One region of the Thalassotalea aquiviva genome, then DNA from elsewhere that is predicted to be linked to it. Evidence: predicted binding sites of a transcription regulator. Region 1 holds the regulator's gene; each other region holds the start of a gene.
What was found. The regulator LexA, encoded in region 1, represses DNA repair genes until DNA is damaged. The targets are predictions, from matches to a motif close to TACTGTATNNNNATACAGTA.
Positions count from the first base shown of each region.

Region 2: dinB (DNA polymerase IV) is a predicted target of LexA. The motif match lies at 1,728-1,747, and genes of this name have one in related genera.
Region 3: ACAY00_RS01675 (YebG family protein) is a predicted target of LexA. The motif match lies at 2,447-2,466, and genes of this name have one in related genera.

Region 1 covers NZ_CP166961.1:3,025,900-3,031,908, reverse strand. The annotation lists gene ctaD (cytochrome c oxidase subunit I) at 1-12, opposite strand, end outside; gene coxB (cytochrome c oxidase subunit II) at 24-1,514, opposite strand; gene lexA (transcriptional repressor LexA) at 2,155-2,772, opposite strand; gene ACAY00_RS13525 (helix-turn-helix domain-containing protein) at 3,201-3,659, shown strand; gene ACAY00_RS13520 (helix-turn-helix domain-containing protein) at 4,153-5,133, shown strand; gene ACAY00_RS13515 (flavin reductase family protein) at 5,492-6,009, shown strand, end outside.
Region 2 covers NZ_CP166961.1:1,146,252-1,152,260, forward strand. The annotation lists gene ACAY00_RS05180 (FAD:protein FMN transferase) at 1-16, shown strand, start outside; gene nqrM ((Na+)-NQR maturation NqrM) at 46-267, shown strand; gene ACAY00_RS05190 (MaoC/PaaZ C-terminal domain-containing protein) at 735-1,505, opposite strand; gene dinB (DNA polymerase IV) at 1,871-2,929, shown strand; gene ACAY00_RS05200 (prolyl oligopeptidase family protein) at 3,045-5,201, shown strand; gene nhaB (sodium/proton antiporter NhaB) at 5,344-6,009, opposite strand, start outside.
Region 3 covers NZ_CP166961.1:384,533-390,541, forward strand. The annotation lists gene ACAY00_RS01655 (amidohydrolase) at 1-316, opposite strand, end outside; gene ACAY00_RS01660 (PA3496 family putative envelope integrity protein) at 422-613, opposite strand; gene ACAY00_RS01665 (SDR family oxidoreductase) at 932-1,681, shown strand; gene ACAY00_RS01670 (DUF3718 domain-containing protein) at 1,791-2,129, opposite strand; gene ACAY00_RS01675 (YebG family protein) at 2,575-2,907, shown strand; gene ACAY00_RS01680 (M48 family metallopeptidase) at 2,920-3,612, shown strand; gene thrA (bifunctional aspartate kinase/homoserine dehydrogenase I) at 3,878-6,009, shown strand, end outside.

The DNA.
Region 1 (6,009 bases):
AGCCGTTGTCATTATCATTCCCCTTACTTATTAACTACCGCGCTGGCTTGAACCACATCACCGGTGTTATTACCCCAAGCGTTACGCTCGTAGGTGATAACCGCAGCCAATTCTTGTGGCGTGAGTTGGGCTGCAAACCCTAGCATCGAGGTGCCGGCTTTACCGTTGGCAACAACACTGATGTGTTCTGAAACTTTGTCAGGATCAATGGCGATGGCACTGCCTTTTAGGGCAGGGAATGCTGGTGGCATACCAAGTCCAGTGGCTTGATGACACATAGCACACTTCGCCATGTACACTTGCTCACCTTTGCTCATTAGCTCGTCCATTGGCAAATCAGCAAGTGACGCTTGCTCACTTGCTGGTGGCTCTGGTGTTACTGTGGACTGGGAAGTTGAGGTCGCTGGGACCACGGTTTCTGCAGAAGCTGGAGTTGCACTACCGACTAGGGCATTAACGTCACTGGCTTGTACCATATCACCGGTGTTATTCCCCCAAGCGTTACGCTCGTAAGTCACTACAGCGGCAATTTCTTTTAAGGTTAATTGCTTGCCGTATGCTTGCATCCCCGTGCCCGCGCGCCCATTAACAATAACGTCAATGTGTTCAGACAACTTGTCAGCATCAATTGTGACCGGACTGTCTTTTAAGGCAGGGAAGGCGGGTGGTAAGCCTAAACCGTTCATTTGGTGACACGCGGCACAATGGGCGGTGTAGGTTTGTTCACCAAGTTGCATTAACTCGTCCATCGAAAGCGACGCATTTAAAGACTTCGCTTCTTCGGCTGCGGCTTGTGCCTTGGCAATTTTTTGTGCATTAACCCAAAGCTCATAATCTTGTTCTGAGCGTACATCAACCACAATGGGCATATAACCATGGTCTTTACCACAAAGCTCGGCACACTGGCCGCGATAAATACCAGGCTCGTTAACCTTGGTCCATGCTTCATTAATAAATCCTGGGTTTGCATCTTGTTTAACTGCAAAAGCGGGCACCCACCAAGAATGGATAACATCGTCAGAGGTGATCAAAAAACGTACTTTGCGGTTGGTCGGGATAACTAAAGGCTTGTCGACTTCCAATAAATAGTGCTGGCCTTTATCTGCAAGCACACCTTCACGGTTATCAAATTGCTCTTTGGGTGTTGATAAGACTGAATAAAATTCAATGTCTTGGTCAAAGTATTTGTAATGCCACTTCCATTGCGAGCCAGTCACTTGAATGGTTAACTCAGATTCACTGTTGTCTTCCATTTTTATTAAGGTGTTCGTGGCCGGCCAAGCCATGGCGATTAATATAATGATTGGGATAGCGGTCCAAAGAATTTCGACTTTGGTGCTTTCATGGAAAGAGGCGGGTTTAACACCTTTGGACTTGCGATGAAAAATCATTGACCAAAACATGGCCCCAAAAACGAGGATACCAATGGCAGTACAAATCCACATGACCATCATATGCAATGAATAGACTTCTTGGCTAACGTCTGTTACCCCTTGGGTTAAATTCAATTGCATGTCGGCCCAAGCTGAGCTGGAAAACAAAGTTCCCAAAAACAGCCAACCTAGGTTACGTCTTTTCACTCGACATCTCCTTTGCTTATTAGCACAGAAAATACAGAAAAAATAACCGATACCTCGATAGCTTTACGCTACATTCGATGCTTCATTTCCGTAACTTATTATTATATTTATGTCTACTTCAACTCTGCTTAAGGCAGTGGCTGAACCTAGTTTTTTATCAACAATTGCTGATATGTCTTCACCCCCAACCGTAATCAAAGCGACCCGTACCAAATTTGGTCGAGCAGCATAAAATGTCCAGTTGTTTTGGCCTTGCTGTTGTTAAACCACCTCAATCGAAAACAAAACTTGGGCAGTTTTGCTGACAAATTTGGTTTAGACAAAAACAAAACGTCAGAGAATGAATCCTTTTTTATGGCATCTAGGGAAAGCCCAAGATAACTTTTGTTTACTTTCCACTCTAGAATTACTTAAATTTTGATCAAGATCTAGTGTTTTGTAATAAAAAGGTTAAATAATTATGGGTTTATTAAATGCGGAAGAAAGAGAGTAAAAACAATAATTAGCAGAGAAAGTAGGAAACATGGTGGGTATAGAGACGGTCCCACCATGATATTAAACAAGCTTAGGCTGGTTACATCCAGTCGGCGTTTCGAATGACGCCAACGGCGATGCCTTCAATATGAAATGCTTGAGTGGTTAAATCGACAACAATCGGTGAAAAATCTTCGTTTTCGGCGTGTAAGTAAACTACGTTACCTTCACGCTTATAACGCTTAACGGTGACATCGTCTTCCACTCGAGCAACCACAACCTGACCATTATGAATGTTGGTGGTTTGATGCACGGCCAGTAAGTCGCCATCTAAGATGCCAATATCTTTCATACTCTCGCCGTTAACTCTTAATAGGTAGTCAGCACTGGGGCGAAATAAATTACCATCAATTTGGTAATGTTGCTCGACATGCTCTTGCGCTAAAATTGGTTCACCGGCAGCCACCCGACCAATTAACGGTAAACCTTCATCTTCTTGCATATGTTCTTCGGCCAGACGAATGCCGCGACTGGTTCCCGGAATAATTTCAATAAAACCTTTTTTGGCTAATGCTTTTAAGTGCTCTTCAGCAGCATTGGCAGATTTAAAACCAAAGTATTCGGCAATTTCAGCGCGTGTTGGTGGCATACCTGTATCAGCGATTTTTTCTTTAATTAAATCGAATATTTGTTGTTGTCGTTTGGTAAGAGGGCGCATAGTTGACCTGTTTATCTGTACAGTGCTAGATACTGTCAGTATATACAGCTAAATAATTATCGCAACAGGTAATTTATGTTTAAATTGGAATTTTGTGTAATCCAGTTTATTTCTAAAATAATCCAAGCAAAATAAACTGAGCCCTATGCTGTCTTAATTTACTGATTGTCTGTTTTGGCTAGCATAGGCAGTTCACTACCAGTGATTAAATTGTTATGTTATACCGGATTAGGCAAATTAACAGGGCATTTTTTTAGCTTAGATTTGACTGATACGTCAAAATTATTTTGTTTTAAATTGCTGATTTTAAAGGGATGTCGCTTTAGTGTCTGGTCTTTGTCATGGCCATGTCGTTTGCTTTAAAACGTTTTTTGTTAAGAATGGAATTCCTCAAAAATAAATTTCAATGCATATAAAAAAGGGTAAGCATGATTATTAGAAAACTTCGGTTACAGAGAGGCTGGACGCAAAGCCAATTAGCTGAAATGGCAGGAGTCACGCCTCGAACTATTCAGAGAATCGAGCAAGGACAAAACCCAAGTATAGAAACATGTAAAGCCCTAGCATCTGTTTTTGAGGTAGATCTTTCAATGATACAACCCAAGGAGACAATGATGAATCACGACGTTAATGTAAAGTCAGATGAACAAAAAGCTATGCTGTATGTGAAACGTGTTAAGGAATTCTATGAATTTGCACTGGTGTATATAGTGTTAGCGCTCGTTTTTTCTATTAAGTTTTATGATGAGCCGAAATTTTATATCCTTTTTGGCGGCCTCGGTGTTGCTTTAATTGTCCAAGGCCTTATAGCCTTTGAAAAAGTGCGTTTTTTTTCCCCCGATTGGGAAAAAAAACTGATTGAAAAAAAGTTAGGGCGTAAATTATAAGAAACCTTTCGTTCCGTTTTTAAGTCGAAGCGAGAACTGTTGACTGGTAACGGTTACCGTTAACTTTTTCTTGTCGCATTTAACGATTTTAAGCGCCTTGCCTGCTTGGTAATAGTGAAATTTGATTGCCCCTTAGAGGGCTTTTTCGTTTTATTAAGGCAAGACAAATTAGCTGCATTTGGTCGCACTGCCAACATGCATATTTGATTTTCAACGTCGCAGGAAGGCGCTTTAAGCGTAAAATATAAGGAAAGTCATTGTAGAAATGTTTGTAAACGCTTTCACATTTCAGCAATACATGTGCATTTGCACACCGCCAGTATTGCTCATATGATGGTAAAAATTTGCTCAATGAATGACTTGGGTAATGTTCGTTTCAACCATTTAGGGATTATGCAACTGCTCGTTGACAAAATACCAACTCGAGTTGCTGGTTTGCAACCGAGTTATTTTTTATGCTCAAAGCTCAATCAGTGACAAAGGAATATAAGCTATGATATTGGCTGAAAAAATTATCAGATTAAGGAAGCAGTCGGGCTGGTCACAAGAAGAGCTTGCAGAAAAAATGCAGGTGTCTCGACAATCAATCTCAAAATGGGAAAGTGCAAACAGTATCCCAGAATTAAATAAAATTATTGCTTTGGCGAAAATTTTTGACGTATCAACAGACTTCTTACTACTCGATGCAAACGAAGTTTTTAGCCCAAATAATGGTGAAAAACCAGCGGATAGGACGCTGGTAACCTTAGAGCAGGCAACAACATATGTTGAGGGTAAATTGGCAGTATCTGCTTTAGTCACCAAGGGCGCGATTTTATGTTTATGCAGTGTGATCCCATTATTTTTCTTCTTAGCTATGGCGCAACATCAACGATTAAACATCACCACAACTATTGCGGCAGCCTTGGGCGTTTTTGGTCTTTTATTGATGGTCGCGTTAGCGATTAGCTACTTTGTTCGAACCAATGAGTACGAGCAAGATTTAGATATTATCGATAATGAACGATTTGAATTGGCTTATGGCGTACACAGCGTTTTTAGTGAAAAACTGCAATCATTTAAACCCAAGTATAATCTTAGGTTATCCATTGCTGTCGGCTTATTTTTGATCAGCCCGGTGGCTCTAATGTGTGCAAGCATTTTTAATCAAAACACAGAAATTATTTTATTAATGTTAATTGTATTAAAGCTGTTTATCGCTGCGGGTATTGCAGTTTTGTTACCCGTAACGACTCGATTAAGTGCGTATCACAATATTTTGATGGACCTAACATTAAAAAATGAAAAGTTTGAGCGTAATAAGAGAATAGAAAGTTTTGCGCTATTTTATTGGCCACTGTTAACGGCAATTTTTCTTGGTTGGAGTTTATGGACAATGGATTGGGGGATCACTTGGGTTATTTGGCCGGTCGGGTCGGTGCTTTATGTCGCGCTTGTTGGTTTAATGGATTTACTCATAAAAGACTCGGTTTAGTTTTAATTATACAAAAAACTTAGATCTTGATTTTAGTTCGATCGGTTAAACTGGGTTAATTGCTATTTATTTTAGCGCCCTCTTTTATTCAAGCTTTACAACTTTAAACAGCCCTTTCAAGCGTTTATGCTTAGCATTGCAAAAATTTTAAGTCGAAATTGCACTTCAGATGTGTGCAACCAAGTCTTGATTAAATACATATTTTATCGGCCCGAAAGTTCCTCCAACTCAAAGCTTTATAAGTAAAAACACAACGCATATTAGAACCCTTACTCTAAACAGGGTTGATTTTTAATTTTTTGAGTTTACACTTGTGCGCTAATTTAAGTGTACACATGTAAACTCAATTGGTGTATTTATGAAAAAAACTTTGAATTGGGTCAGCCAAAATTTGCTGCACCATTCATCTTGGGGGGCGTATTTTGAGCCTCTGATACAAGTATTTAAACCCGCTTGGCGCGAAGGCTATTACCGAGCAACAGTAGTGGCTATCGAAGAGTTGATGGAAAATACCATAGCCTTGACCCTAGCCGTTGAAAAGTCTTGGCCAATTCATCAAGCAGGTCAGCACATAGAGTTGACCTTGCAACTTAATGGTCGATTAATCACTAGGGTGTTTACTATTGCCTCCTCACCACAACAGGCTAAGACCAAACAAAACATTCGATTGGTCATCAAACAGCAACGCAACGGTCAGTTGACTCCCTCATTGCATGAACTAGCCGTGGGCCATTGGGTTAATATTTCATCGCCAAAAGGCGAGTTTGTTGTTGAGCATCTTGCGAAGAAGTCACTGTGCTTGGCGGCAGGTTCTGGGATCACGCCATTTATTGCGATGGTTGAAGCTTTAAAAGCGCGTCATAGTAATCAATCTCA
Region 2 (6,009 bases), 1.5 Mb from region 1:
GTATTTGGCAAATTAGCACTGAGCTTGCCAGTTAAGAGATTATAGATGTCGATTTTTATTTTAACATTTGCGTTTTTTATTCTTGTTTTTATCGCTATGGGGATAGGCTATTTGGTCCAGCAAAAAACATTGGCTGGCAGCTGTGGTGGTCTTAGCAGTATGGGGATAGAAAAGGCCTGTGATTGTGATAACCCTTGCGAAAAACGCCTAGAGCGAGAGCGCAAGGCTAAACTTAGCGAACATTCAATTGATGTTAAAAATATCTAATTGTTTACCTGTAGATCTAAAAAAAAGCTTAATCGTCGATTAAGCTTTTTTTATCGTTGGGATTTATGTTAAACCCTAAAACATCCATTACTCAGAGGTATAAATATTTGCTACTTTTTTTGAGTATTTCTTCAAACCGATCCCTCGCCTAATTTTTTCTGCGCCATATATCCCATGTAAAGCCCCAAGAAAGACAAAACAGAGCAGGTAAATTTCTTTAAAGGCGCCGACAAAAGTGCTAATGACCAGTCCCAATAATATATAAAACATTACTGACATCAACACGATTCGTAACCAACACCATACTTTGTAAGAAGACTGAAAATTCATAAGCCAAAATTCTAGTTACTGTATTGGTTATAATAATAAGCTTAAATTTTATCTTTATTTATACGTATTAGTTATATAAAGGGCCGAATGGTTGTTAACGTTTTATGAATATTGAAAACTGAGATACAGCTGGTTAGTTATGTGAACTTTGCGACCAAGTGCAGATTATCGTGGCCTGAAAACACCAACGTATCGTCATTTGTATGTTCCAAACCAATTTTAGTTGGTAAGTGGCAAGGACGTTTAAAACAAAATTTCGCAAGCTTCGCGTTAATATTTTTATCAATTAGGCACTTGTGTACTAAATACATGCCATGAATAATTGCCTTCTTCTGGCCAAACAATTTTGCTAACCGATCATCGATATGAATAGGATTGAAATCCTTGCTAACCTTGGCATAAGCCCTGGCTTGTTGGTGGTTAATGCTTATTTTGGGCGTTGTATTAAACAACGTATGATGGCTTGTTTTTGTCGATTTTTTTAATTTGTTCTTATCCGGCTTTAAGAATATATTCTCATTAATCAAACACACACAGCCATTTTGAGTAAAGGTGAGTGTTGTTTGATATTGTAGCCCTTTGATGCTCATTGAAGGTGTGAATTTAAGGTGTAATTGGAAAGGTTTGCAATAGTTGATAGCTTGCGCTTGGCTAAAACTTGCTTCTAAATGCACCAAACCAATAGGCGATACACTAAACCGACGATCTGCAAATCCGCGAATTATCGCGCTAAAGCCGGCAATAAAAGCGAAGCTTATTGGTAAACAGTGCTGTTCAGATAAATTAAATAGGGTTCTAAATTGATTAATTTGTGCAGTCTCTAAGCCCTTGTGATTAACCCTAAATTCAAAGGCCGAGGCGTTTTCGGGGCGGTTCGTCTTGGTCAGTAAACGCAGTATTGAAAGCATATTTAAGTTGATTTATCCATTGCCAACAAGCTCACTTATCACCTGTAGGCTGATTAATTCCATGTTTGTCTATCATAGGGCTGTAGGGGCTTAAATCAATCTTTTATTTTTTCTCTGTAAGAAAAACCACTTTCGATTAATAAACAACCCCTTACGCTTTAATTCCCTATTAATGAATTATTTGGGCGTGTATCAATGTGAGTTAGCTGAAGAAAATACTTTAACTGGTTTTATATACAGTGTTTATTTATAATACCAAAGAGTTGGTTTTAGAATGATAAGAGGTGCCATGGTGTTAGTTGAATCTTTGTTTAGTTTAATCGCTTTCATGGTTTAGCTCACTAGGTAAAGGCGAGACTATCCTGATGAGAAAAATCGTACATGTTGATATGGATGCTTTTTACGTTTCGGTCGAAATTCGAGACAACCCCAAGCTAGCCAATAAACCTGTCGCGGTGGGCGGTAAGTCTCGACAGCGAGGGGTGCTTTCAACTTGTAATTATATAGCACGACAATTTGGTGTGAGCTCAGCCATGCCAACCTCTATGGCGTTAAAAAAGTGCCCTGAATTGATTGTAGTACCTGGTCGAATGGCGGTTTATAAAGAAGTAAGCCAAACCATCCGTGGTATTTTTCAACGATACACCAACATTATTGAGCCATTGTCATTAGACGAGGCGTATTTGGATGTAACCGACTGTCCCTTACATAATGGTTCTGCCACGTTAATTGCAAAAGAGATCAGGGCTGAAATTTATAAGGCCACCGGTTTAACCGCTTCCGCAGGAATTGCACCGCTCAAGTTTATTGCCAAGGTCGCTTCAGACCTTAATAAGCCTAATGGACAGTGCACTATAGCCCCAAAGGATGTGTTTGCGTTTTTAGAAAACTTATCACTTAGAAAAATTCCTGGTGTGGGTAAAGTGACATCCGAAAAGTTGAAACAGCTTGGCTTTGACACCTGTGGTGATATACGTCAATCAAATGAGGCTTACCTTGTTGAAAAATTTGGCAAATTTGGCCGGGTGCTTTGGCACCGATGTCATGGTATTGATGAACGAGATGTTGAAGTTACTCGGGTGAGAAAGTCCGTAGGCGTTGAGCGCACCTTTGAAATTAATGTAAATGAGCTCAAAGATATGGAAGTGGTGATAACACAAAAGCTATTACCCGAGCTTGAAAGGCGAGCGTTGCCTTATTTGGCAAACCGAAAAATGAACAAGCTAGGGGTTAAAGTAAAATTTCAAGATTTTGTGCAAACGACCAAAGAACAAGCCTGTCAGGACATTAATCTTGAACGTATATTACATTTACTCAAAGAAGCCGTAGCAAGGGGGCATGGTAAACCCGTACGGTTAATTGGTATCCATATTGGTTTAGCGGACGATTGCCAACAACAAAGACAGTTAGGTTTAGATTTTTAGTTTATCTTGATAACTTTTTATTCACTTTCAATACAAGTAATTAGCCTTAGGTTTAGACATTTATTACAATTCGTTTTATCCTAGCTAGCGAAAATAGCAATGGAAGTTAATTATAATGAAAAAACTGTTTATTTCTTCGCTGGCTTTGATGTTAACTGCATGTATGAATGATGCATCTACATCTGATAACAAGCCACAAGTTGAAGCTACCGAACAAGTAGCACAATCACTTATTTACCCTGTTACCCGTAAAGACGAAACCGTTGATACCTACTTTGGGCAAAAGGTTGCCGATCCTTACCGTTGGTTAGAGGATGACTTAAGTGCTGAGACCGCCGAGTGGGTAAAAGCTGAAAATAAAGTCACTTTTGGGTATCTTGATCAAATTGCTTATCGCAACAAGGTTAAGAGCAAACTTGAACAAATGTGGAACTTTGAGAAGGTAGGGGCTCCGTTTGAAGAAGGTGGGGTTGAGTATTACTACAAAAACGATGGCTTACAAAACCAATACGTTCTTTATCGTAAAAATGAAGACGGTGAAGACACGGTATTTTTAGATCCTAACAAATTCAGTGAAGATGGTACCACTTCCCTTGGGGGCTTGAGCTTCTCTAAAGATGGCTCATTAGCAGCATATTCTGTTTCTGAAGGTGGCAGTGATTGGCGCAAAGTGTACTTCATTGAAACAGCAACGGGTAAAAAGCTCGATGACATGCTGGTGGATGTAAAATTCTCGGGTTTGTCATGGTACAAAAATGAAGGTATTTACTATTCAAGCTACGATAAACCTAAAGGCAGTGAATTATCGGCCAAAACGGATCAACATAAGCTTTACTACCACAAGCTAGGTCAAGCACAAAGCCAAGATTCTTTAGTATTTGGCGGTACGGACGAGCAAAAACGTCGTTACATTAGTGGTTATGTTAGCGATGATGCTAATTACTTGTTTATTTCAGGGGCGAATTCTACCTCAGGTAATGATTTGTACATGCTTGATTTGAGCAAGCCTAATAGCAAGCTTGTCACCTTAGTTGATAATATGGACTCAGATAGCTATGTGTTGCATACCATCGATAGCAAGCTATATATTGTGACGAACCTTGATGCACCAAACCAACGTGTGGTAACCGTTGATGCATCAGCGCCACAAAGTGATAATTGGCAAGACTTTATTGCAACGACTGAAAACGTATTATCACCGTCTGTCGGAGGTGGTTATATTTTTGCTAACTACATGGTGGATGCCGTTTCTAAAGTATTCCAATATAACTTAGATGGTAAACTCTTACGCGAGGTCACATTACCAGGTGTAGGTACCGCAAGTGCGATGTCGGGCAAAGATGAACAAACCACTTTGTATTATTCATTTAGTAACTACAGTACCCCGTCAACAATTTACAGCTACGATCTGAAATCTGGTGAATCGTCTGTTTATATGCCATCAAAAGCCAAATTTGATGCCAATAAGTACGAATCTAAGCAAGTTTTTTACACTTCTAAAGACGGTACCCGTGTACCGATGATCATCACGCATAAAAAAGGTCTTGAACTTAATGGCCAAAACCCAACCATTTTATACGGCTACGGTGGCTTTAATGTCAGCTTAACGCCGCGTTTCTCAGTGGCGAATGCCGTATGGATGGAACTTGGTGGAGTTTATGCGGTACCAAACCTACGTGGTGGTGGTGAATACGGTAAAGCATGGCATGACGCTGGTACTCAATTACAAAAACAAAACGTTTTTGATGACTTTATCGCAGCAGCAGAGTACTTAATTGAGAAAAACTACACCTCAAGTGACTACTTAGCTATTCGTGGTGGCTCAAACGGTGGCTTATTAGTGGGTGCGGTTATGACCCAACGTCCAGACTTAATGCAAGTTGCGCTACCAGCGGTTGGGGTTTTAGACATGTTACGTTACCACACCTTTACCGCAGGCGCGGGTTGGGCGTACGACTACGGCACAGCGGATCAAAGTGAAGAAATGTTTAAGTACTTGCTTGGTTACTCACCGGTTCATAATGTTAAACAAGGCGTCGAGTACCCAGCAACCATGGTAACCACAGGTGATCATGATGATCGCGTTGTACCCGCGCACTCCTTTAAGTTTGCCGCCGAGCTGCAAGCGAAACAAGCGGGTAATAATCCTGTGCTTATTCGAATTGAAACCAACGCAGGTCACGGTGCCGGTACACCGGTTTCTAAGACCATTGAACAATACGCCGATATCTTTAGTTTTACCTTATACAACATGGGCGTAAAAGCGCTTTAATCAGCTTTAACGCTTGTTTGTATGAGCTAGCTATGGCTTACGCTATACAAGCTATATGAAAAAGCCCCCAGTTTTTGGCAACGCCATAACTGGGGGTTTTTGTCTTTAAAAGCAATGGTTAGTGAATATTTTTGCCAAGTTTTTAATGACCTAGTGGCGCAGATTTCGCAGCGTCAGCAGGTTGGCTAATTAATTTAGACTGGTAGAAATACTCTGTTTGTTCTTGTAAAAATCCTGAGGATATAGCGATTAAGCCCACAAGCGTTAGTACAATGGTATAAGGCAAAGCCATATACACCATGCGACCATAAGATAATCTGATCAAAGGGGCTAGGGCCGATGTTAGGAGAAACAAAAAGGCCGCTTGCCCATTTGGTGTGGCGACAGAGGGTAAATTGGTACCTGTATTGATAGCAACAGCCAACATATCAAACTGAGCTTTGCTGATCTCACCTGCGAGTAAAGCATTTTTAACCTCAGTGATATATATAGTACCGACAAAGACATTGTCACTGACCATAGACAATAGCCCATTGGCTAAATAAAACATCACCATTTGTAAATCACCATCATAGGTTAGAACCCATTGGATAACCGGTGAGAACAAGGCTTGGTCAATAATCACAGCAACCACCGAGAAAAACACCGCCAGTAGAGCGGTAAAGGGCAAAGCTTCTTTAAAAGCGTAACCAATTTGATGCTCAGTAATAATACCGGTAAACGAGGTGGCAAAAATAATAACCGTTAACCCCACCAAACCAACTTCCGCAAGGTGAAAGGCCAACGCGATAATCAACCATATAGCGAT
Region 3 (6,009 bases), 730 kb from region 1:
TTTCGCTAATGGGGAGGCCGTCAATATCGGCTCTTAAGGCAACCACAGGGCCGGGTTTTTCTGAATCAACAATGGCGACCACCCCAGTGTGCGCGATACCCGTTTTAACCTCAAGGCCCATTTTTCTGAGTTCTTGTGCGATGGTCTTAGCGGTATTAAATTCTCGATTCGATAATTCAGGATATTGATGGAAGTGACGGCGCCATTGAATCACCTCTGATTCTATGGCTTGTATTTTTTCGGACCAATTTTCAGCGGCCGCAGGCGACATAAAAATCAGCCCAATTAGCCATCCTAAAAAGGCTTGTTTAAACATTAGAAATCCTTAATAAAATCTGTCTGTAGCTTTTAGCTTAAGACATAGATTAAGGATTTCAAACAAAGGTTTATTGAACGAACAGGGGATTATGAAATGGACGTCTTAAAGATCCCACTCATCTTCATCAAGCAATTCTTTCAGACGTTTACGCTCAAGCAATTCATCAATACGCTGACGAGTTTTAGCGTGCTCTTGATTACCAACTTCTTTATCTAAATTGGCAGAGCTATCGTCTTGATAATCTGCATCATCAATACCCATTTCGAGATCATCAACAATTTTACTTCTCGACATGACAACTCCTAAATAAACAAAAATGCCATAAGTCAGGACTCTCGATAAGTCCTGACTTATTTCGAAAGATAGGAAGAATTTTCCTTTAGGTCAAACAAAAAAATATAAAAACGAATCATTTGCACAGAAATCCGTCAGGCCAGAGCGCTCTTAGCTTTCGGCGACTATTCAGATGTAATTAAGATGTAATAAATGGCGGTTTTTATAAGCTAAATTAAATCAATCAATTAGCGAGAGCGGAAGGTCTTTTACTGTCGTTTCTTTTCTTTCGCACTGAATAAAGGTATTTTAAATGTAAAAAATAGAAGGGAAATTGTTATGTTGCGCAAAAATATCTTAATAACCGGTGCCAGCTCTGGTTTAGGTTATACCATGGCATTAAAATTTGCTGCCCTTGGGCGTGATTTGATTTTGTGTGCTCGCCGAGAAGATAATTTAGAGGCGTTGAAGGAGCAAATATTTTTGCAGTGGCCTCATGTAAAAGTCGCAATTTATAAGTTAGATGTTAATGATCATGAGCAGGTATTTAAGGTATTTAAACAAGCACGAGAAACATTTGGCCACATAGACCGGGTCATTGTTAATGCCGGCATCGGCCAAGGCGCATCTATTGGTACCGGTTATTTTGAAGCCAATAAGCGCACGGCCAATACCAATTTTATCGCGGCACTGGCTCAGTGCGAAGCTGCCATGGAAATCTTTCGCTTTCAAAATGCAGGCCATCTAGTAGCCATATCTTCGGTGAGTTCACAACGAGGATTTCGTCGTTCAATGAATGTATATGCTGCCACCAAAGCCGCACTAGCATCCCTTATGGAAGGTATTCGCATTGATGTTTTAGACACGCCAATAAAAATATCAACGATACATCCGGGTTATATCCGTACTGAAATCACCGACGCCGATAAGAACCCCCCTTTTATTGTCGATGTTGAGAGAGGGTGTGACGCCATCGTAAACGCTATTGAAAAGGAGGTAAACATAGCTTTCGTCCCGACATGGCCATGGGCGATAATGCGCTACCTCCTCAAACTCATGCCACTTTTTGTGTTGCGAAAATTCAGTTAAATTTAAGCAATAAGCTGTCGACACTAGATCAGTTCAAAAAGAGCATGGCGTGCACTCCATGCTTATTATTACGGTCACGCCGACGGCTCAAATGGCTAGGCAATCTGAGTTAAAAATCAACTCGAACGACCTGGGCGAGATCAACAATTTCGCTGCCGCCTAAACGCTTATTTAAATGTTGAGCCGTTTTATAAGCCTCTGCTGATTCGGCAAATTGAATAATATTCTCACCATTACATACCACAGCGTTTGCCACTTTTCCCTCATTGAGGCGGTGACTCTTTATGGTTTTACGCAAATGCCAGACGTTATCTTTTTGTACCGACTTGCACACTTCAATTAACGCACTTTCGATTTGTGGGTTAAGAGAGCCTTGAGCCTGAATGCTAAGCGAAAAGACAAGGGCAGATACGACTGATAATCGAGTAACAATATTTAAGGTTTTCATGTTCAACTCCTTCGAATGACTGACGATACAGTTATAATTTTGGCTTAATTTGAACAAAAAAATGTAAATCAAACTCGTCAGGGTGTAACAGGGCATGACAATTTCATCACCCTAATAAAAAAGATTTTTATAATAAATTCATGTGCTAAGCGAAATAACTAGCAAAAAATTGCAAAAGCCCTGACATATTTGTTTACATGGCGTCGGCAATGCGCCAATTTTATTGCGATAAATGTCGATAAACGGTAGAAAATATACGATGAAATTTTGCTTAAATTTAAAATATGATTGCTAATAAGGGTGAGATAGCGCTAATATACTGGATGTATATCCATGTAAAAGGGGTTGGTGTTGCAATAAGATACAACAACCTAATAATGGAGAACAGAACAACGTAATCTAAAGAGCCAGTATCGGCCGGTTATTGACAAGAAAAGGAAACAGCATGGCAGTAGAAAGTCGGTTTGTAGTAATTCGTAATGGAGTGGAGGTTGAAACATTTATGGACAAGAAAAGTGCAGACGAGTACGACAAGATGCTCGACATGGCAGACAGTTTGTCCGAATTGTTCGAACAATCAGCATTGGAATTAAATGAAACTCAGTTAGAAGACATCAGTATCTACTTGGCGAAACACCGTGAAGATGTGCTTGTTGCATTACAGGCGAAAAAGCCTAAAGAAACGAAAAAGGCCGTGGCTAAGACAAAGTCGCAACCTAAAGCTAGCAACAAAGACGCCGAAGTAAGCGACGTAAAACCTCTAAAAACGGCAAGTTAAGATATAAAATCGGTGTTAGATTATACACTGGTTCGAAGCAACCGTCGTCGAACCATTAGTTTGCAAGTCAAACAGGCAAAACTTCGGGTGTTGGCGCCAAGCTATGTTGCAGAGTCTGAAATCCAGCAGCTTGTGCGCCAAAAGCAAGATTGGATCAAACAAAAAATAGCCCAACAAAATACGTTGCTTGCCACCAGTAAAACCCGTCAATTTACCCAAGGCGATGTGTTTTTTTATCTTGGTCAGCCATTAACCTTGGATATACAACAAGGGATAAATAATCGCGTTCAACAAAGGCCGACAACCCTAGTGGTTGAACTCTCCAATACGTTTTTTCATCACCCAAAAAGAGCAATCCACATTAAGGCTTTGTTGGAGCAATGGTACATTCAACAGGCCAAAACCATTTTGTCGGAACAAACCTTAAAAATGCAGGCTTTAACCAAGTTAAATCCAAGCAGTTTAACCATTCGACTTTATAAAAGTCGGTGGGGCAGTTGTGATAATCACCAACGCGTCAAGTTAAACTGGCTTCTCGTGATGGCACCAATGGAGGTTATCCACTACGTCATTATCCATGAACTATGCCATCTAAAACATTTGAATCATTCCAGCGCCTTTTGGCAATTAGTCGAGACGTTTTACCAACCGATAAAACCAGCAAAAGATTGGTTGAAAAAACATCAAGGTGATTTGGTTTGGTAGCCTATTTTGCACACCCTTAAAAAGCTAATAAAATGTTAATTATTGTTTATAAATTATTGACATAAACATTGCCCTAGGGCAGAGTAAGTTATATGACTATTTTAATGCGCACCACCATAACACGTATTACCAGCATTTCTCTGGAAATGGCGGTTATTGGCTAATGCATTGAATCTAAACAATAAAAAGCCCGTGACCTGCAAAGCTCACGGGCTTTGTAGTTTAAGGGATTGAAAAAGTAGGATCACAGAGGAAGGGTAGCGAAATGAGAGTATTGAAATTTGGTGGTTCATCACTTGCAAATGCAGACAGGTTTTTAACGGTTGCCGAAATCATTGAAAATAAAAGCCAGCAATCGCCAATTGCGGTGGTCGTTTCGGCTCCGCAGGGGATCACTAATCATTTGGTGGCGTTAACGGAAAATCTATTAGAAGGCGCAGAGCTAGAGCAGGGCATTGCTCATCTTGTTCACGCTATAACCAATATATTTGACGGTCTGTCATCATCTCAACGTTACTTTAATCGACAACATGCAGAACAAGCACTTGCAAGATGGGAGCATCAATTAAGCCGCTGGTTAACGGGCGCGGCTATGTTAAACCATTGCCCAAACCATATTCGTGCTTGTGTGATCAGTCTAGGCGAACGTTTAAGCGTGGCTATTTTGGAGTCGCTACTGCAACGAGAACAGCAACAGTTAACTCTGCTTGAACCCGAAGCCTTTTTAAAAACCAATGAATCCTCGTTAAATGCGGTTGCCGATTTGGTTTTATGTCGTCAATTGTACGTTGAAAAATATAGTCAAAATGAACGCATTTGTTTGATGCCTGGCTTTATTGGCTCTGCGCCATCAGGCCAACTTACAACATTAGGACGAAATGGTTCTGATTATTCGGCGGCGGTATTGTCAGTTTGTGCCAATGCTGAGTGCTGTGAAATTTGGACCGATGTCGATGGCGTGTTTAACGCCGATCCTAGGTTAATTAAAGACGCCAAGCTGTTGGATCACTTGTCATACCAAGAAGCGATGGAGCTATCGTATTTTGGCGCCAAAGTGTTGCATCCTAAGACCATTGGACCTATTGCCCAACATCATATCCCCTGTTTAATTAAAAACACCACCAACCCCGACGCTAAAGGTACTTTAATTTCCAATGAAGATAAGGGGTTAAAACAAGTTAAAGCGATTTCTAACCTTGATGAATTAACCATGATTAATGTATCAGGGCCAGGCATGAAAGGCATGGTTGGGATGGCAAGTCGAGTCTTTGCTTGTATGAGCCGTGAAAACATTTCTTTGGTGATGATTTCACAATCTTCATCAGAATATTGTATCAGTTTTTGTGTCTACTCCAGTGAAGCGTATCGGGCTCAACAAAGTTTGCAAGCTGAGTTTGAGCTGGAGTTATTAAACCAGCTACTCGAACCTATTGAATTACAATCACATTTATCTATCGTGTCACTCGTTGGTGATGGTATGCACCAACAACGAGGGGTTGCGGGTAAACTCTTTAGCTCATTAGCTCAGGCCCGAGTGAATGTGGTGGCCATTGCTCAAGATTCTTCTGAGCGCAGTATTTCGGTGGTTATAGAACAACGAAAATGTACCGATGCGTTAAAAGTATGCCATCAAAACTTCTTTTCTCATCGTCAAACCATTGATGCCTTTTTGGTTGGTTGTGGCGTGGTCGGTAGTGAGTTGATTGCTCAAATTGGCCGTCAGCAACAGTATTTAAACCAACAAGGCATTGAATTAAAACTGTATGGTATCGCCAACAGTAAAGGAATGGCTTTTGAACCCAATGGAATTGATTTACAGCATTGGCAAGAGGCGCTAAAAAGTGACCTTAAAGCGGTGAGTTTAGAAAACATTAAAGCTTTTGTACGCAGCCAGCATTTAATCAATCCGGTGCTCGTTGATTGTACTTCCAGTGAAGAGTTGGCTATGACTTATGCCGACTTTTTAGCCGAGGGCTTTCATGTCGTTACCCCCAATAAAAAAGCCAATACCGACTCGTGGGCCTATTATTTGAAGCTTCGCGAAGCGGCCCGTTCCACCAACCGGTTATTCTTATATGAAACTAACGTGGGTGCGGGTTTACCGGTTATTGATACCATGCAAAATTTATTTAAGGCCGGTGATAGCCTGAATCAATTTGAAGGTGTTTTATCTGGCTCTTTATCGTATATTTTTGGCAAACTTGATGAAGGCATTAGCTTATCTGAAGCCACGAACATCGCTAAAAGCCATGGTTTTACCGAACCCGACCCGCGCGATGATTTAAGTGGGATGGACGTTGCGCGTAAACTTCTTATCATGGCCAGAGAAGCTGGCATGGTTTTGGAGTTGCAAAATATCAAAGTTGAATCGGTATTACCGCAAGATTTTGATGCCAG